DNA from 3 places in the Paenibacillus sp. Y660 genome. Region 2 is predicted to be linked to each of the others. Evidence: riboswitches for the same ligand, from Rfam matches in the RefSeq annotation. Region 2 holds a riboswitch; each other region holds the start of a gene.
The links. A riboswitch is a leader RNA that binds a small molecule or an ion and turns the genes downstream of it on or off. The one in region 2 is predicted to bind cyclic di-GMP.

Region 1: another riboswitch for cyclic di-GMP. It lies ahead of AC2TDN_RS15980 (anti-repressor SinI family protein); the one in region 2 lies ahead of AC2TDN_RS20340 (transglutaminase domain-containing protein).
Region 3: another riboswitch for cyclic di-GMP. It lies ahead of AC2TDN_RS12290 (LPXTG cell wall anchor domain-containing protein); the one in region 2 lies ahead of AC2TDN_RS20340 (transglutaminase domain-containing protein).

The regions. Positions count from the first base shown of each region.
Region 1 is NZ_JBXBBJ010000013.1:79,977-86,782, reverse strand. It holds gene AC2TDN_RS15990 (lasso peptide isopeptide bond-forming cyclase) at 1-1,741, opposite strand, end outside; gene AC2TDN_RS15985 (helix-turn-helix domain-containing protein) at 2,154-2,486, shown strand; gene AC2TDN_RS15980 (anti-repressor SinI family protein) at 2,501-2,662, opposite strand; cyclic di-GMP riboswitch class II at 2,679-2,760, opposite strand; gene galE (UDP-glucose 4-epimerase GalE) at 2,959-4,026, opposite strand; gene AC2TDN_RS15970 (right-handed parallel beta-helix repeat-containing protein) at 4,153-6,459, opposite strand; gene AC2TDN_RS15965 (lipopolysaccharide biosynthesis protein) at 6,509-6,806, opposite strand, start outside.
Region 2 is NZ_JBXBBJ010000022.1:104-6,909, forward strand. It holds gene AC2TDN_RS20340 (transglutaminase domain-containing protein) at 313-1,122, opposite strand; cyclic di-GMP riboswitch class I at 1,136-1,214, opposite strand; cyclic di-GMP riboswitch class I at 1,265-1,343, opposite strand; gene lysS (lysine--tRNA ligase) at 1,515-3,023, opposite strand; gene greA (transcription elongation factor GreA) at 3,182-3,658, opposite strand; gene dusB (tRNA dihydrouridine synthase DusB) at 3,960-5,003, opposite strand; gene AC2TDN_RS20360 (helix-turn-helix domain-containing protein) at 5,059-5,271, opposite strand; gene folK (2-amino-4-hydroxy-6-hydroxymethyldihydropteridine diphosphokinase) at 5,223-5,777, opposite strand; gene folB (dihydroneopterin aldolase) at 5,755-6,141, opposite strand; gene folP (dihydropteroate synthase) at 6,205-6,806, opposite strand, start outside.
Region 3 is NZ_JBXBBJ010000008.1:160,104-166,909, forward strand. It holds gene AC2TDN_RS12275 (stalk domain-containing protein) at 1-1,136, shown strand, start outside; gene AC2TDN_RS12280 (sensor histidine kinase) at 1,206-2,366, shown strand; gene AC2TDN_RS12285 (response regulator) at 2,371-3,099, shown strand; gene AC2TDN_RS12290 (LPXTG cell wall anchor domain-containing protein) at 3,244-4,593, opposite strand; cyclic di-GMP riboswitch class II at 4,626-4,707, opposite strand; gene AC2TDN_RS12295 (hypothetical protein) at 4,954-5,415, shown strand; gene AC2TDN_RS12300 (ATP-dependent helicase ComFA) at 5,566-6,806, shown strand, end outside.

The DNA.
Region 1 (6,806 bases), on a different contig from region 2:
GAAGCATGCGATGAACCCAATCTGCTCCTTGTACTCCATGCGTGCGCTGATTAAGCCTCACCTGATCAGGCAGCAGCTTATCGGTAGCACGCCTGATTAGAGCGCGATCCATCCCATTCTGGACGTACTGGCTCTCCGGCAGAGACAAGCAAAACCGAATGACCCTTGCATCATTTGTCGGGTCGCGCTTCCAGAGACCATGTCTAAGCGACAGCTTCGTTGAGAGCGTATTGCCTGCGTTCCAGTGAAATACTTCATCGAAATGGATTTTTCTTTCCTCGTACACATCCTTGGCCGCAAACCATCCGGATTGATCGATGCCATGCTCGCCAAGCCGATTAAATACATCGGTCCTCCTCGCAAATTCGGGATTGATCACCATTGGATAATGGTACGTATCCTGGGAAGGCCGCAGCTGTTCAATAAGCGGAAATGCCGCTCGGCTGACGTTAGAGAATACATGCGCTCGGCCAGAGCCGATATTAAGGCTGTACTGACGCATTTCCCGCAGCAGCCTGATCCATTTCATTTTTTTGAGCAGCGTTGCGTAATAAGGAATGGCCGATCCCCATGAGATCGATAAATTGCCTCTGCCTCCATTTAGAAGCACGCCTACTCCCTGCTTCTCTGCCTGCTCGAACATGCCTCTCATCCAGAAGGAATTCTCAAAAAACTTATAAGGCATTTCCATAATATTTAGAAATCCGTCGATCTCGGAGTAGGAATCTCTCCCTTGGAAATCGAGGTAGTGATCCTCAATCCCTCCGACATGCTCGACAGTTGATTCAATAAGCGGCCTTTCATTCGGCATCATATATTCGGCTGTGTAATCGATAAAATCGGATGTCGGAACATAGCTGAACGTATGCAGCCTTTTATCTTGCTTGCGCAGCGCCCTTGAAGCGAAGCTTACGATCGAGCCGGAATCCAGTCCGCCGCTGAGTTGTGCGCCTACTTGGCGATGCGTCCTCAGCCTTGACGTAACGGCTTGCTCGAACACCTCTTGGAACGCCTCTACATATTGATCATCCGTTTTGAATCGAACGCGCTCACAAGGTCTAAACTGATAATATCTTGCTAGGACTATCCGCTCATCCTTGATCGTAATACTATGAGAAGGCGGAAGCTGCTCGATATTGCGGTAGACTGTTGTGGAAGCATCTGCCGCGTCTACCATGCCCACGATAGCTAGAAACTCGGCTAGCCAATCTTCATTCAGCAAGTGCTCCGTTCCAGACAGCGCAAGCAGCGGCTCAATCGTTGTGCAAAAGGCGAACCGTTCCGCATTCCTGTGATAATACAAGGTGCGGCCGCCCGAGAAATCTCTAGCGCCAAACAGCTTGTGATTGCGGCGATCCCAAATCATAAATGCAAAGTCGCCAGCCAAGTATGCAGGCGCATGTTCGCCCCATTTGTCGTAAGCAAGCAAAATCAGCTCGCTATCCGACATCCGGCTCCGTCGATGCTGTTCTACCTGCAGCAGGCCAAACAGCTCTCCCCGATTGTCAATGATCGCATCCGCGGTTATGACCAGCCCTCTTTCGGAATCAACATATGGATTGCGCTCGCCCACCGACTCAGGAGTAATCCACTGGTTATGGCAGCCTAGAAATATATGATCCTCATGCCAGGCCTGAGCCGAATCGCAAGGATACTGAGATAAAGCTTCCATTAAGGAGCCGCCTTGCCTCCATGCATGACTTCCTTGATCAGTTAGAAAAATGGCTGCGATGGCGCTCATCGATTCCTCCGGCTAGATATCAAAATTGTTCGATATGAAGAACGATTTTCGAAAATCATTTGTTGAATTTAAAGTTCTTAATAGAGAACATAACTGCATATTACACCTGATATTTACCTTTGTCAACCAATATTTCAACGATATATTGCAAATAATCGCAAGGTTTTGTTCTCTATTGAAAACAACTTGTCGATTTATCGCTTCGCCATCATTTTACGTCCAACACTACTTGTTATAGAACTAAATCAAGCTGTTATTCAACCAAAAATATCCACTTATTCATGATAATAAGTGGATACTATAATAGGAAATAAAAAAATAAATCATGTTAAAGGTTACTAGCTATCGCTACTAACATTTTTTCGTTATAATAGTAATTGTCTACAACGATGTGATAACGGAGGAGTTTCTTATGATCGGAGAACGTATTCAGATGCTGCGCAAGAGAAAAGGCCTTTCCCTAACAGAGTTATCTCAACGGGCGGGCGTCGCAAAATCTTACTTAAGCTCCATTGAACGAGGGCTCCAGCAAAATCCTTCGATTCAATTTCTTGAAAAGGTAGGCGCGGTTTTAAACGTAACCGTTGAAGAATTTCTCAATAACAACGAAAAAACGGATCGCACCCCCGATCACCTTGACAATGAATGGGCTGACTTAGTTAGAGAGGCAATGGCCTCTGGCGTAAGCAAGGATCAGTTTAAAGAGTTTCTAGAATTTAATAAATGGAAAATTAAGCGCGAATAGCGCTTTTTCCGCTTTTATACAGCTGTTTCCTGAATATCATCCTTCTTGCTTTCCTCTAGGGCTAGCAGCACCTTCCTCACATCTTCCTTACTGAACCCCAAAGAACGTGCATTCATGATTAATGCTACCCACTCCATATCCAAGTCCTGATTGTCATCGGAATTTATAAGTACCATTTTCCCATGTCCCCCATTCATTTTGGGACGGTTGCACCACTGACTCCATGCGTTTAAGGTGCCCAGATACTAAACGCATTTCAACGTCTCCCTATGCTTGTCATTCACTTATATCTGTATTATAAATCACCAATTATGCGCATGCTGTCGCTTCATGTCTTACTAAAATGATAGATAAATACATTTTTTGTCGAATGTTTTCAAGCAATGTAAAATGACATAGAATTTATGTACTATACTCCGCTAGGTTTGATCAGCTAGGTTTGATCAGCTAGCTTTGAAAATGGCAATTTTCCCTATTGCGCCGCTTCTATGTACGAAGCCGCTGCCAGCTCAGACATCAAATAAGGCTCTACTTCAAAACCGTTCGGATTCGCATATTGCCACCGCCACGAGTCTCTGCACATCTCTTCAATGCCGCGAATAGCAGCCCAATCCAGTTCCTCGTTTGCCTTATGCGTATCCGCATAGCAAATCGCAATATCGCCTGGTCTGCGGTCTACAATTGTATACGGAATGCTGCGCCCGGATACCTTCTCGAATGCAGCAATCATCTCCAGCACGCTATAGCCGCGGCCGGTGCCAAGATTGAAAATATCTACGCCTGATTTAGTCATCATTTTTTTCAGTGCCTGCACATGTCCCAGCGCCAAATCGACGACATGGATATAATCCCTTACGCCAGTGCCGTCTACAGTAGGATAATCACTTCCAAAAACGTTCACTTGCGCAAGCTTCCCAACTGCTACCTGCGTGATGTAAGGCATCAGATTGTTTGGAGTGCCATTCGGATTCTCACCAATCCTTCCGCTAATGTGGGCGCCCACCGGATTAAAGTACCGCAGGATCGAAATGCCCCATTCCTCATTCGACACTGCTAAATCTTGTAAAATTTGCTCCAGCATAAGCTTTGTTCTGCCGTAAGGATTAGTCGCACCTAGCGGCGAGGCTTCTGCAATAGGAACCTGCTCCGGCAAGCCGTATACCGTTGCAGAGGAGCTAAATACTAGTTTATGCACCCCGAATTTTTTCATAACCTCACATAGTATTAAAGTGCTTGTAATATTCGTATGGTAATAGGACAATGGCAATTGAACCGATTCGCCAACAGCCTTAAGACCTGCAAAGTGAATGACCGCTTCTATCGAATGCCTGGCGAATACACCCTCCAGCCCGCCGCGATCCATGAGGTCCATTTTGTAAAACGTGAACGTTTTGTTCGTTATTTCTGCGACTCTGTTTAATGAGATGTGGCTGCTGTTGGACAGATTATCGACGATAACGACCTCATATCCCGCTTCAAGAAGCTCTATGCATGTATGACTTCCGATATAACCTGCACCGCCAGTAATTAAAATCGCCATTTCATTATCTCCTCCAAATATTCATTATAAGGAACATATAATTCTTAATTAAGAACATGCTATCAAATAAATTCCCTGCAAGACGAACAAACTGCAGGGAAGTATTTTCTTCTTCAGCTTCTAGAATTAGGCGCTCCCTAAATCCGTATTATCCTCTAACCGGATATATGGTGCCGTTCCGGTTACGGTTACTCCTCTAAATACAGACTTCGCGACGATTGCCGATTGATTATGACGCAGCCAGTTGAAGTTGAGTTTACTATTTTCAAAGTAGGAGCTCGAGATAATTGCCTTTTTCGTATTGTCAGCTTTTCCAACAGAGGCATTTATAAAGGTAGATCCCGTTACAAGTGAATTCCCGTCCATTACGATTCCTAGATTTTGAAACAGCCCGTTGCGCATAGTAACCTGCCTCGTATACTTCGCATCGTTTGAGCCAAGCTGAATATCGGTATTGCCCAAAAGCGGAGTCTTAGCCCGTATAAACTCACTATTGCTAACATGACTGCCTTCAAATCTAGCGGAGCCTTCAATGAGCGTCAATCCATTTACAATGGTCGGGCGGCCCGCATAATCTTGTGGAACCAATATCGACAGATCGTAGTTTTTTACCGTTATATTTTCTAATACAGCACCTGCAGCGAGCAGATTAAAGTTCGGGGCGAGCGTGTTATTCGGGCGCCAATCCCGCTCTACCGTTATATCTGCCAAATAGCATCTTCCGTAATTATATCGGCTGACATTAAATCCTGGTGTCCCTGCATCTGCAATGATTGCCGGCGCGCCTCCCAGCGTCTCGGAAACCTGAAAGCCGAGTGAAGTAACGTTTACGGTGTAATACATCTTATCGACGCTGATTCCAGTCGGAACCTTACCGATCCATTGCTCAAACGATACTTGTGCTCCATTGCCCACGCCATGCGCCGTTTTAAACGTGAAGGTGCCAGCAGCAACATTTACGGCAGGCGATCCAAAATAGCCATATATGCTTGAGCCATATACCGAGCCATCCTTGACCTGACAATCCCGAACGACTGCTCCCCTTACATCAAGCAGCTTTAAATTCCCATTTCGAATAACGGCCCCGTTCACGAAGTTATCGCCTTGTACCCATAGCTCGCATCCATGAAATGAATTATTAACATATTTGACATTCGGAAAATTCGGATTCGAGCTCACTCCGCCAATGTTAGAGCCTTCAAAGGTATTTCCGTCCAATAAGACATTGGTGCCGTCTGCATTAACGAAATGGCCGCGCACGTTATTATAAATATAATTATCTTCAATATGAATGCGGTAGTTCAGCTCCAGCCCGTTAGGACGATCCGCTCTTTTGTACGGAATATTGGTCTCACTATACATGGATTCGATATCGATGCCGAACATAGGCGGCGTACCGTTTCTAAAATTCGTCGTGACTCCGTCGTCGGCATACCCGATATGATGAATTTTATTTCTGAAAATATGGGTATCGTTTGACGCGCAGATGGAAATGCCTTGTCTTCTGCAATGATGGATATGACAATCATGAATAAGAACATTTTGACCCATTTGGTCCTGTGTATATAAGGCGGGATCAAGCAAATACTTCTCATAACCGGTTAAAATTCCATCTCCTGTACAATCCGAAATTTCCATTTGTCCGATTTCGATTTGATTGGAACCAAACGATCCAATTCCATAACCGCTTTCATGCGTATAAAATGAACTATCTACCTTGGCCCGAATATCAGCAATTTGACTATCGGTTAAAGGCGATGTTAGCTGTATAGCAAATATCATTTTATTGTTTTTACTCAAATCCTTATTTTCATTAAGGAACCATCCTCTTCCACCTGCGCCGGCAGGTGCAAAAACGCCGTTCGTCCGAGATCCAACTAGCGCAGCATTTGAAATAGTATCTTTATATTGATAGAATTGATAGCCAGCTGCACCCACCCCCGGAATGCTCCATAGTCTGAAGCTTGCAAGAAGACCTGGGTTTGCATAACGATCAATGACCTCGCTGCGTATCCAGTTCGGGTTATTATTCAGCGTACCGTCAGCATTTACGCCGCCTCTGACAAACTTCACCGCAATCTCGTATATATGCTCCTTTTTGTCGCCTACCAGCTTGCCTCCTGATACTTTTGCATTATTGATCCCTCTCATTTCAATAATGGTGTAATTCGGGGAGGAATTACCCTCCAGCTTAATGACGCAGCCCTGCTCCAGCTCCAAATGAATGCCGCTCTTCATGTTGATAGCTACGAGAGAACTTGGATCGAGTCCGACCGTATAGCTCCCCGCTGGTAGTATGACATGGATAAAGCCTTCAGATTTTGCCCAATCGATAGCATCATTAATTCCTTTGGTCGTCTCTGCTGCATTCATGCCCGTGTTGCTAATATTGAATCGAGCTAGTTCTATTCGGTAAGACCCATGTAGATTCATAGCCTTCACCATCCTTTTACTTCATCGTATGTAGCTTGTCAGTAAAAGGTTACTCGTTGCGGCCAGCCTCCAGTCTATGACGGCGTTTCATAGTCTTCCTTAGGATTGTTCCTGCGCTTGGCAGTTTGTTTAATAGATTTAGCACAATTCCTAGCAAATATTTGAATTGCTCCGTTCGATGGAAAACCAAAATATATATCCCATTTACGAGTACGAGACAAATGATGCCTTTAAGTGAAAGCCATAATAAATGGGTTGAAGGCAGGAACTGATTAACAGCGGCCACAACACTACAAGCGATAATTCCAAGAGCGGTGTATAGGATGTAAGCCGTATAATAATGCCTT
Region 2 (6,806 bases):
TTACTTTTTATCGCTTTTTCGCTAAATCCCGAAGGATTTGCGAGGCAGTTTCACTCGTTGTTCAGTTTTCAAAGAGCAATCTTTTCTTTCATGTCGGCCGTGTGTCTCGTTGGCGACCTAGATAATATATCACGTTCGCCTATATGAATGCAAGCATTTTTTTAAATAATAGTGCATCTTTTTTTCACCCCACTATTTACTCCATATTTCTTCTAAATAGTAGTGGAGCTTAAACAGATATACGAGCTAGATCAAGACATAAAAAAAAAACGAGCTCTGCGTCTTAGCGCAAGCTCGTTATTTAATCGGGTATTAGTATTGTTTGGCTGCTTTATATTGGGCTGCATCTTTAATTAGCTCAAATTTCTTATTTCCCTTATTCAATCCTGCATCGACGGTGGTATCGATTAATACCCATTTGCCATTTAAATAAACTTCATTCCAAGCGTGATATACATCTACATAAGTGGATTGTCCCATAACGAGCTTAGTTGGAATATCCAAGCTGCGAAGCATTCCGGCAAACAGAGATGCGTAACCGTAACAAATGTCTTTCTTCGATTTGAAAGTGCGATCGATATTAGGAAGGTAGTCGACCGATAAATTAGCCGCTAATTGATTATCGTAATTGATGTTAGTAATGATGTAATCATAGACCGCTTTTACTTTCTCAGCATCTGTCTTTTTGTTTTTAGTCAATTCCTTGGCTTTGACAACCGCACTGCTCGAGCTTGTCCATTCAATATTTTGAATCGAATTCAAGTAGACATCATTGCTTTCCTTCAAGCTAAGCGTTACTGATTCTTTACTTATCAGCTTATACTTATTGCCCGTCGTGTTCTCAAGCAACGAAATCGTATATGCACCATTGCCAAGCTGCAAGGGGAAGATCTCTGCTGTTTTTTCGCTATCGAGATTGTATGTATAGTTTGTTTCGCCTTTGGCAATCATCAGCTTCGTTTTCACTTTAGCATTCACGGCATATTGGATGGAGACAACACCGTTATCCAGATTGCTCGTATTCAGCCAAGCAGATGCATTCGCTTCGCTTGCTTGTGCCACAGTGACATTAATGGATGCAAAAAGTACAAAAGCTGCGATTGCTAAGAATATTTTACGCATGAACGTAACTCCCTTCGGTAGCTGGCTGCCATCTTTCGGAAGGCCCTTTAGCTTTGCGTCCCTACCTTTCGATAGGTTTGCCGTTATCGTGTGAAGCTGCATGCTGAGCGCATGTCCAATACAAACAAAAAAAGCCCATCCATTCGGAAGCTGGCTGCCATCTTCAGGAAGGCCCTTTAGCTTTGCGTCCCTACCTTTCGATAGGTTTGCCGTTTATCGTGTATCGCTTTATTAGATCCATCTTACCATATGATTCTAGCAAATCAATAGATTTCGCCATCTTATTAAGAAGAAATTGGTAGTTATTTCACGATTGCTGCCGCAAATGCTCGACTGTTGAAAATAAAAAGAACCGCGGCAGCCAGTGCCAAGCGGTTCTGCTATTTTAATCGTTACTCTGCCGAGCGTTGATCTCTCATATGAGGGAACAACAGTACGTCACGGATCGATGGCGCATCCGTTAGCAGCATGATCAACCGGTCGATACCGATTCCTAGTCCGCCGGTTGGCGGCATGCCGTATTCTAGAGCACGGATGAAATCCTCATCCATCTCATGCGCTTCATCGTTGCCATGCTCACGCTCTACAAGCTGCGATTCGAACCGCTCGCGCTGATCGATCGGATCGTTCAGCTCGGTAAAGGCATTGGCATGCTCGCGCGCTACGATAAAGAGCTCGAAGCGATCCGTGAAACGCGGGTCATCTTCGTTCTTCTTGGCTAGCGGAGAGATCGCAACAGGGTGTCCGGTTACGAACGTCGGCTGAATAAGCGTGTGCTCGCCGAACTGCTCGAAGAATGCGTTAAGGATATGACCGAATGTCATATGCGGATCAACAGCAACCTTATGCTCCTTCGCCAAACGATGTGCTTCTTCATCGCTCATCTCCACGCCAAAATCAACGCCCGTCAATTCTTTGACAAGCTCAACCATGGAAACCCGGCGCCACTGCGGTGTCAGATCAATCTCTTGACCTTGATAAGTAATTTTCGTAGTACCGAGAACCTCTTGGGCAATATGGGCGATTACATTTTCCGTCAAAGCCATAATATCTTTGTAATCGGCATAAGCCTCGTAAAGCTCAATCATTGTAAATTCCGGATTGTGGCGAGTCGAAATACCCTCATTGCGGTAAACGCGGCCAATCTCGTACACTTTCTCCAACCCGCCTACGATCAACCGCTTCAAATGAAGCTCGATCGCAATACGCATGTAGAGCTGCATGTCGAGCGCATTATGATGCGTTTCGAACGGACGCGCTGCCGCACCGCCTGCAATAGAATGCAAAGTTGGTGTTTCTACTTCTAAATAGCCGCGGGAATCCAAGTAGCGGCGCATCGATTGAATGATTTTGGAACGCGTAATAAAGGTTTGTTGTACGTCTGGATTCACGATAAGGTCAACATAGCGTTGACGGTAACGAAGCTCTACATCCTTCAAGCCATGATACTTATCGGGCAATGGCAGAAGCGATTTGGTCAATACTTCAACATCATGCGCTTTAACCGATACCTCGCCTGTATTCGTTTTGAATACTACGCCATGCACGCCGATGATATCACCGATATCAAGCAAGTCGAAAGCAGCGAATTTATGCTCTTCAACTGTATCCTTGCGAACATAAATTTGAACCTTGCCGCTCAAATCTTGAATCGTCGCGAAGCCCGCTTTGCCCATGCCTCGCTTTTGCATAATACGTCCAGCAATGCTAACCTTAACCGCTTGGCCTTCAAGCTCTTCTTTGGTCAGCGTTTCATATGCTTGTACAATTTCTTTGGCATTATGAGTGCGCTCGAATTTACGGCCGAATGGGTCTACTCCCAGCCCTCTCAGCTCATCCAACTTGTCTCTGCGAATTTGCAAGAGCTCGCTTAGCTCCTGCTCATTGTTTTCATGTTCCACTTCTTCATCTCCTTGATCGTTCGGCAGGCGTACGCGGTTGTCTCCAGAACCCTGCAGTAAAAGATAAGCATCCAATAAACTTAAATAATAGGTTCTTCTATTGTAAACGTTCAAAAAGCTTCCCACAAGGAAGCTTTTTGATCCGCACATGGCAAACCTTATTTTTTGATATCGAGAATTTTGTACTGGATAATGCCAACTGGTACGCTTACTTCAACGACTGTGCCTTTTTTCTTGCCCAAAATCGCTTTGCCAACCGGACTTTCATTCGAGATCTTGTTTTGCAAAGGATCAGCTTCCGCTGTACCTACAATGGAATAATCCATCGTGTCGCCATATTCCATATCTTCAACCGTTACGATCGAGCCGATGCTCACGGTATCAATATCAATGTCATCATTATTTATAATACGCGCGTTGCGCAGCATTTTCTCAAGGGTAAGAACACGGCCTTCGATGAATGCCTGCTCATTCTTAGCATCCTCGTACTCCGAGTTTTCGCTTATATCGCCATAGCCGATTGCCACTTTAATCCGTTCGGCAACTTCACGGCGTTTGACAGACTTTAGGTTCTCTAATTCATCTTCAAGCTTTCGCAGCCCTTCTTGAGTCAGAATGATTTGCTTATCGTTCATCTTTCCGATTCTCCTGTCATGTGACTAATTATTCATACCTTGTATGAATTCACTGATACCTAATATATTACGCTTCCTGAACCTCATACCTACTGATGTTTGAGGCACTCTTCATGTATTCGTTAGATTATATTGCACGATTATATTGCAAAATTACCCTCAATGTCAATCAAAGCCAGACGACCCATTGAAGCCGTTTCATTTCTGGCAGTTGAAGCAGAAGCCGCTAGATAGCGGCTTTTGTCGAATAGTGTCGGTTAAGTTGCCGAACAAGTAAAATGAATAATCGATCGATCGTTTTTTAGTATACAACTTCTTCGGCGGCTGCTGCGTCTCCGCTCACAGAAGCGCTTGTTGGCTGGAACTCAGCTTCCTCTTCAAGCGTCCGTACGTAGTTTTCCAAAATGGCTACCATCGGGTCGCGTCCTGTTTCTTCCATAATGACATCCTTCACGCGCGCACCGCCTGGAAGGCCCTTCAGATACCAAGCGAGGTGCTTGCGCATCTCGCGTACCGCGACCGCTTCGTTCTTTAGTGCTACCAGCCGGTCCAGATGCAAAATGGCCACTTTCATTTTCTCGCGTGGCGTAGGGTCGCTAAGCAGCTCGCCATTGGTCAAGTATTGAATCGTACGATAGAGCATCCAAGGGTTTCCGAGCGCTCCGCGCCCAATCATAACGCCGTCGCAGCCGGTATGATCAAGAAGCCGCTTAGCATCCTCTGGCGAGAAGACGTCGCCATTCCCAATTACGGGAATAGATACCGCTTCTTTGACATCCTTTATAATGTCCCAATTAGCCTTGCCTGTATACAACTGCTCGCGCGTACGTCCATGTACGCTAACGGCTTTGCCGCCAGCGCGCTCAACAGCTCGTGCATTCTCGACTGCGTAAATATGCTGATCATCCCAGCCGATGCGCATTTTCACCGTAACCGGCTTCTGTACCGCATCCACTACCGCCGAGACCATTTCATAGATCTTGTTCGGATCAAGCAGCCAGCGGGCACCTGCATCACACTTCGTTACCTTCGGCACCGGGCAGCCCATATTTATATCGATAATATCCGCATTCGTTTGCTTATCGACGACTTTTGCCGCTTCAACAAGCGACTCTCGGTCACCGCCAAAAATTTGAAGGCTTAACGGCTTCTCCCGCTCATCGACGAACAGCATCTCCAGCGTCCGTTTATTTCCGTGCAAAATCGCCTTGTCGCTTACCATCTCCGCGCATACAAGACCTGTTCCGAATTCCTTGGCAATTAATCGAAAAGCCGGGTTGCACACGCCTGCCATCGGCGCTAGCACCACTCTGTTCTTCATCTCGATGTCTCCGATTTTCAGCATGTCGCTCCTTGCTCCTCTTCTAATTATTTATTGTTCCAATCCCTTAATTGCATCATTACTGACGATCGTCAGACATAAGTTCCTCGTAGCTGATTCCTAACGTTTTTGCTATATGGCTGAGCAGCTTTGGATCTGTCTTTCTCGTCCCTCGCTCCAATGAGCCGAGAACCGCTACTGATACGCCAAGCACCTTGGCCAGCTCCTGCTGAGTATAGCCCTTCAGCTTTCGAAAGGCTCTGACGCGCTGCGCCAATTGATTGTTTTCCATAGCGTGATGCCTTCCTTTCCATCCAAAAGCGCCGCCTCAGAAGCTGCGCCTACTTCGGCCTGCAACGGATGCGATTGATCCATAGTATCGTTCAGCGGCACTAATACAAATGACCGCTCCATCATGCGCGGATGCGGCAATATCAGCTCTTCTTGATCCATTCTGACATTATCATATAGGAGAAGATCAAGGTCAATGGTTCTCGGTCCCCAACGTATTTGTCGAACTCTCCCTAATTGCTGCTCGAAAGCAAGCAGCTGTCTCAGCAGAATGATCGGGGAAAGCGTCGTTTGCACGGCTAACGTCATATTGAGAAAAGGCGGTTGTTCCGTATATCCTACAGGATCCGTCTCATACATGCCAGATACTTTATTTACCGCGATGTTCGGGTGTGCGTCAATGAGACAAATCGCAGAAAGCAGCAATTGCTCGCGATTGCCCATATTGGAGCCTAATGCGATATAAGCTTCCGCTGGTGCGCCTTCACGCGGGAATTGTTCGTCCATCAGCATCCCGCTTTCTGCGCAGCTCTACTGTTACTCCATCAAAGTGGATGTCGAACGGCGGATGCGGCTTCGTTACTCGAACCGTAACTTCATTTACCATAGTATAAGCTTCCAGTACTCGTGATGCAATGTGACCCGTTAAAGCTTCAATCAGCTTAAAAGGCGGGCCTTCCACGATCGTTTTGGCTAACGCATGAATTTCCGCATAATTAACCGTATGGCTCAAATCATCCGTCTTCGCAGCCTGCTCCAAGTCCATACGCAGCTCGATGTCGACGAAATATTGCTGGCCCAGCTTATTTTCTTCGGGAAATACGCCATGGTAGCCGTAGAACTTCATCCCTTTAACTATCATATTATCCATTATATGCTATTCTCCTGTCGATGCAGCTTAGCTGTCTTTTTAAAAAAGCCTTCCGCAGCAAGGTTAGCTGCGATACAGGATTGCATCCGTCATGAGCGCGGCGCGCTTGATTGCGCGCACATCATGGACGCGCATGATTTGACAGCCATGCGCGATGCCGAGGACGACGGTCGCAGCCGTCCCCTCAACGAGATCTTCCACAGGCAGATTCAGCGTCTGCTTGATGAATCGCTTGCGCGAGGTGCCGAGCAGCACCGGATAGCCGAGCGCATGCAGTTCTGATAGACGACCGAGCAGCTCGAGGTTGTCCTCATGGGTTTTGGCGAAGCCGATGCCGGGATCAAGCCATATTTGCTCATCGGCGATGCCGGCAGTATGAGCGATGCTGACGCTGCTTAGCAGGTCAGCGAGCACATCCGGGACGAGGTCGTTATAGTCCCGGGCGTGGCGATTATGGCTGATAATGACCGGACAGCCATACTCCGCCGCAACGGCGGCCATATTGGGGTCGCCTTTAAGGCCCCAAATGTCATTGATGATGTGAGCGCCAGCCTCCAGCGCCGCGCGAGCCGTCTCCGCTTTGTAGGTATCAATCGAGAGAGGAATATGCGGCAGCGCTTCGCGCACCGCACGAATGACGGGAACAATGCGCCGAATCTCCTCTT
Region 3 (6,806 bases), on a different contig from region 2:
CCTCGCTCTCCATCGATACGGCAGCAGGCGTACTCGCAAAGGGAGCAACGATCTCGGTTCCACTGACAATGAAGCTTAAAAACGGCAATACCTATAAACTAAGCGGCGACTCCGTAAAATGGGAATTTGTTGGCTTCACAGCCGTTCAAAATGGCGACAGCCTAACGGTTCAATCCGTTAATGCCGGAACAAGCACAGGTTATGCGATTGCTCGCTATGACGGTTATCCGGCTATGATTCCATTCACACAAGGGGAAGCGGTCAGTACGTTCGAGGATTTTGAGAAATCGACCTATCCGATTACTTCACAGGTTACTCCTGCCGAGACGACAGGAAGCGTAAATCTGGTGTCCGATTTCCCAGGTCAAACATCTGCCAAGGCGATGAAGCTGGATTATGATTTTACGAATGGAACGGGAACGAAAGCTTCTTATGCGGTATTTAATACGAACGGCCGTGCCATAGAGGGCTCGCCAACCTCAATGACGGTAGACCTATACGGGGATAACAGCCTGAACTGGGTACGGGCAGAGTTTATTGATGCGGATGGAAAAGCACAGCTTCTAGATCTTGCGAAGCAGCTCGATTGGACAGGCTGGAAAAACGTGAAGGTGAATCTATCGTCAGCAGGGATGAAGTTCCCGGTTAAGCTAAAGCGGATCTATGTGGTTACGATTGCCGAGGGTCAGGATGAGCGTGTTGCATCTGGTTCAATTGGACTAGACAACATGAAGCTGCAATATCCGCCTGCAGCAGCAGTTGATTCGAATACTAAAGTAGTGATGACCGTTGGCAAGACAGCAGCTTCTGTAAACGGTAAAGCGATCAAGCTGGATTCGGCGCCAATCGTGTTGAATGGAATTACTTATGTGCCGGTTCGATTCGTGTCGGATGCAATGGGATCCAAGCTGCTGTTTAACGGTAAAACGGGACAGGTGACCGTGCTTCGCGGCAATAAGCTGATGGAAATGACGCTTGGGAAAAAGGATCTCATTTTAAATGGCGAGCATCAATCCTCCGAGGTAACTCCGATCGTACGCAATAACCGCACATTAATTCCGGTGCGATTATTCTCGGAGAAGCTTGGCTTAAAAGTTGGCTATGACGGCAAGGCCAAAAAGATTACCATCGATTAACGATGGACGAAAATCTGTGTTATGATAGAATAGATTAACCTTTAAGTAGAGAAAGGTTGCCGATCTATCGTGGACCATTTAACCGTCGATATAAATCGAGTTATAAAAAATGCAATCGAAGTTATGGAAGACAGCAAATATCAGATTTATGAAATATGTGAATTGGCGCGCGCGGAGCTGGAGTCGCTGGAGCAGGAGCTTGAGATCGTTCTTCAGGAAACGGTGCAGACGATCGATAAGGTTGATCAGCTGGAGCTAGACTACCGCCGTGCGCGTATACGATTGACGGAAGTAAGCCGGGATTTCGTACGCTACAAGGAAGATGATATTAAGTCAGCGTATGAGAAGGCTACACAAATTCAATTGGATTTGATGGTTTACCGTGAGAAAGAATCCTACTTGAAGGCGCGTCGGGATGATTTGCAAAAACGCGTCCGCAATGTAGAAAATTCAATCGAGCGTGCTGAAACGATTGCTTCACAAATAAACGTCGTGCTTGAATATTTAGCGGGTGACCTTAACCAGGTTACACGGATCATTGAATCTGCCAAAACAAGGCAGCTGCTTGGGTTGAAGATCATTTTGGCGCAAGAGGAGGAGCGAAAACGGATCGCTAGAGAAATTCATGACGGCCCGGCTCAATCGCTTGCCAATATCGTTCTTCGGACTGAAATTGCAGAACGTATGCTTATCAAGCAGGAATTTGTGATGGTACAGGAAGAATTAGTAGATTTGAAAGGTCAGGTCCGTTCCGGTCTGGAAGAGATACGCAAAATTATTTTCAATTTGCGTCCGATGGCACTGGATGATTTGGGACTTGTTCCGACTCTTCGTAAATTCACGCAGGATTTTGAAGAGAAAACGAAAATACATACTGTATTCGAGTTAATCGGTAAAGAAGTTCGGATGCCCTCTGCAATGGAAGCGGCTATATACCGCTTGGTTCAGGAAGCATTCACCAACGCTTTGAAGCATGCGAGTGCTTCTCATGTTTTGCTCGAAATTAACTATCAGCCACAACAAATTTCTATCGTTATTCAGGACAATGGCGTTGGTTTTCATAGCGAATTAATTGAGCAGGATGCTGGCCATAACGCACACTTTGGATTGGTGGGGATGAGAGAACGAATTGAGCTGATCGAGGGAAGGATGGATATAGACTCAAATCCCGGTAGAGGGACGAAAATTATGATAGATATACCAACGACAGCCGAATCTAGAAAGGAGTAAGATGATGATCCAGAAACCTGCAAGCAGTGCAAATACAATCAAAATTTTACTTGCGGATGACCACCAGCTGTTTCGTGAAGGACTTAAGCGGATTCTGAATATGGAAGACGATCTTGAAGTCATTGGCGAATGCGGAGACGGCATTCAAGTAATGGAGTTTTGCAATCATACGATTCCAGAAATTGTTCTGATGGATATTAATATGCCAATCGAGAATGGTGTCGTTGCGACAGAGCGTTTAAAAAGCTTGTTCCCTGACGTAAAGGTTATCATTCTATCTATCCACGACGATGAGAGCTATGTATTTGAAACGCTTCGCAAAGGGGCTACCGGCTACCTGCTGAAGGACATGGAGGCGGAATCGCTAATTAACGCTATTCGCTCTGTCGTTCAAGGCCATGCTTATATCCATCCTAAAGTGACAGGCAAGCTGATTAACCAGCTACGCCGCATGACTTATTTGGACGAGATGGGAATCGTTTCAGGAGCAGCAGCTGCTCAAGAGCCGGGCGTTAAGTTCGTTGCAGGCGATGAGAGCCCTCTTACGCGGCGTGAGGCAGAGGTGCTGAGACTTATGGCTGAGGGCAAGAGCAATAAGCTCATTGGTGAATTTCTGTTTATCAGCGAAAAAACCGTTAAAAACCATGTCAGCAGTATTTTGCAAAAAATGGAAGTTGATGATCGTACGCAGGCTGTTATTCAATCGATCAAATATGGTTGGGTCACGCTTTAATATGGTAACATCAAAAATCCCGTATCGGATGATACGGGATTTTTTTGATGCGCGTCTAAAGGTGAAATAAAAAACTCCGAAGCTGCCTTTTTAAGGCTGCTCCGGAGATAAAGATAAAATGATCGGTTGCTTTAATTCTGCCGTTTATCTTCCTTGCCGTTTCTTACGAAGCGAGAGGAAGCCGGCTGAAAGGGCAAAGGCGCCTATGAGGTAATAAGGAACAGGACTGGAATCGCCTGTTTTTGGAAGCGTGGCAAGCGGAACTTGATCCTCGGCCACATCGATAGCGGTATCAGCAGGCGGCTCGCCATTTTGATTATCTTCAATACCGCCTATTGGCGGCTCCTCATCGACTATTTCAACAATTGTAGTAATCTCTGGTGATGGAGTGGGAGCAGGTGACGTCGAGGCTGCAGGAGTTGAAGTTGGCGTACTTACAGGTGTTGGAGACGATGCTGGTGTTGTATAAGGCGTAGTCTCAGGTGTCGGTGATGCTGATGGAGGAGTAGTAGGCGTAGTCTCAGGTGTTGGGGATGCTGACGGCGGTGTAGTAGGCGTAGTCTCAGGTGTTGGGGATGCTGACGGCGGTGTAGTAGGCGTAGTCTCAGGTGTCGGTGATGCTGATGGCGGAGTAGTAGGCGTAGTCTCAGGTGTTGGGGATGCCGACGGCGGTGTAGTAGGCGTAGTCTCAGGTGTAGGTGATGTTGACGGTGGTGTAGTAGGCGTAGTCTCAGGTGTTGGGGATGCTGACGGCGGTGTAGTAGGCGTAATCTCAGGTGTTGGGGATGCTGACGGTGTTGGAGTAGGCGTAATCTCAGGTGTTGGGGATGCTGACGGTGTTGGAGTAGGCGTAATCTCAGGTGTTGGGGATGCTGACGGTGTTGGAGTAGGTGTAATCTCAGGTGTTGGGGATGCTGACGGTGTTGGAGTAGGTGTAATCTCAGGTGTAGGAGATGGTGATGGTGTCGCAGACGGCACAGTGCATGTGTTGTTAAGCTTTAGCTTCCAGCCTAAAATTTTGTCGCCATGAGCGCCTGTGCCTAGATCGAAGAGCTCGTTGCCGCTGTATATATCCAATTGATAAGGCAGACATTTCGGGATATCAATTGTGGCGGAATAGGTTCCCGCTTTATCAACGGGAATGGATTGGCCGCTAAAATGCTTCTGCTTATGGTAAGGTATCGTCGTGTCATTGGGACCGGGTACCCAGTCAGCTGCACCTTCATAAGAGGAAAAACTGACTCTCACACAATCCACTATGGTCGTAAAGGTTGCTGTTGCCGTGTCATTGCTATTGACTGTGATGCTGGAATGATTGGCTATGACATCTGCTTTGCTGTTTGAATAACTCTGGCAGCTGTTTTCAATACCAGTTACGGCTGCAGCTGCGTCACCGTTGCTTTGGCCCTCAGCCATGACGAAGGAGCCAAGCGTAAGCGAAAAAAATAATAAGACGACCAGGCTCAAAGTAAACTGCTTTTTCACATAATGCATCTTTCACTCTCCTCTTAGAGTATGTAGTGGTTCTAAGAGGGCCGGTTACACTATTGGCTCCATATAATCCAAGTGTCCATATGCAGATTATACTTCATCGCTTCCCTAGCTTTGACGCTTTGCAGAGCCCATCTTCTCCCTGTAATCTATGCTTGAATATCGTATATATGCAGGATGTAATAAGATGATAACACATACAGTGAATTGCTCAAGGGTGTTTCTTTGTCGTAAATTGACTATTAATTACAGGTTGAAAACGGCTGTCTTTGGACATGTCGCACATTTTGTCATCTTGTCCCCGGCTGTCGGAACCAGTGGGCTCTTCTTGGCATATAGTGTCACAAAGAGGAGGTGGCCGCTATGTTTGAGCTTCTACTTTTAGTGATTGGCTGTTATGCTTTTGCTGCATTGTCGGTGCATCTGGCGTTTCGAATTTGGCGCGGAAGGCAGCAATCGAGCAAGCATTATGTACTCGTTGCGGACGTTCGGCAAAAAAATATGGAATGGTATGTGCGTTCATTGTTTTCTTTCTCGCGGAGAATGGGCAAAGATGTTCGCCTGACAATTATCGATCGTGGTGTCACAGACGAGATGATTGCGATTGTAGAACGTTTGGCTAGAGGTGGCAACGAGGTTAGGGTACACCCTAAAGAAAATGCGCCTCAAACAGAAATCGAGGATAGTAAGCGCTCACAAACGAGTGGAGTAGATGGAACCCAGCTGCTGTGGCTGCTTCAGGCAGAAGGAATCGTGTCGCATTCCGATCATGCGGTGCTGGTTGATTTGCAAAACCCGTCGGATTTGTCGAAAATGCCATTTTAGTATATAATTTTCCGTAATTGAATATCCGGAGTGAAGCACACTCAATGACGCGGCTGCGTTGTTGGGTGTGCTTTTTTTTTTTGTCCGGGCGTTATGGCAACGCGCGATAGCGCGATGGATATTGAAATGCGGGGAAGGGAGCGAAAGCGGATGAAGGCTCAAGTGTATGTTGTGGAGGTTAACGGGCATTGGCAGGCGTCGGCAACGATTCATCCAGAGGTGGACAAGCAATTCTGGATGAATGGGGAGTTTGGCAAGGCAGGGCGGCTTAACGGAAAAATTGCGGATTCGGGCTGGCTTTTAAAAGAGCTGCTGCCGCTTGGCGATGCTTGCCTCGCTGCTCGGCTTTGGGAGGATGGGCTGAGGCGTAGAATAGAGAAAAAGGATGACTTGACTATCAGCTGCAATGAAATGGGATATCAAGCGAGATCGTTCGAAGCGTTAGAGCTGTTGCTTTCTTGTGTAGCGGAGGCTAAGCGTTGCGGGCTGAATGACGGAAAGGCTGCAGGCAGCCGGCGGTGGTGGCATTTGGGTAGTAGAAGCAAACGGAAATCGGCATTGAAGGTAGAGAACTTGCTGGGTTTGGCGGAGCGTTGGGAGTGTGTTGGAGCACGGCGACATGGAAAGTGGAGTGAGGGAGAGGGAGCTAGTGTAGGCGGCGATGGAGGGGGGACGATTGAGCAGGTGAAAAGCGGAGAGCTGAGCGCGAGTATGTCGCGTGCAGCGGTGCGCAAGCAAGGCGGAGAAGCGGAGCGAGCGCTTGGCGATGCGGAGCTGGGAGAGATTGCGGCAGGGGCGAAGCTTGCCGCAGGCATGATGCAGGGACGTGCGCTATTGCGAAGCGAGGCGCACGCCCTGTTAGCTGGCGCGGGCGGGCCCGGCGCCGCGGTGAGCTGGAGCGGAGTGCTCCAGCTTGCCGCGCTGCTCGGGCGGGTGCGCCTGAGCGGAGCGATCGCCGCCGGGGATGGCGGGCGATTGGACGCTTTGGGGCGCCGCAGGCGCGAGCGCAGCTGTTTGCGCTGCGGGAGCGGCGAGGCGCATATGCACCGCACGGCATGTGCGGCGTGCGGGCGGTTGTGCGCCTATTGTACGGCGTGCATTGGGATGGGGCGGAGCCGGGAATGCGAGCTGCTCGTTACTATGCAGCATTCTGCTTTGCTTGGAATGAAGACGGATCGGCGGCCGCTCATGCAGCTGCCGTTAGAACAGCGGCTTAAGAAATGGAGCCTTAGCCCGGCACAGGCCGCTGCTGCTGCGAAGGCGCTCCGTTTCGTTGAAGAGTATGAGACGATGGAATCTCCTCAATTATCAAAGGGTGTACCCAAGCAAACGAGAGATTTTTTACTTTGGGCGGTTACGGGAGCGGGCAAGACCGAAATGATTTTCCCGCT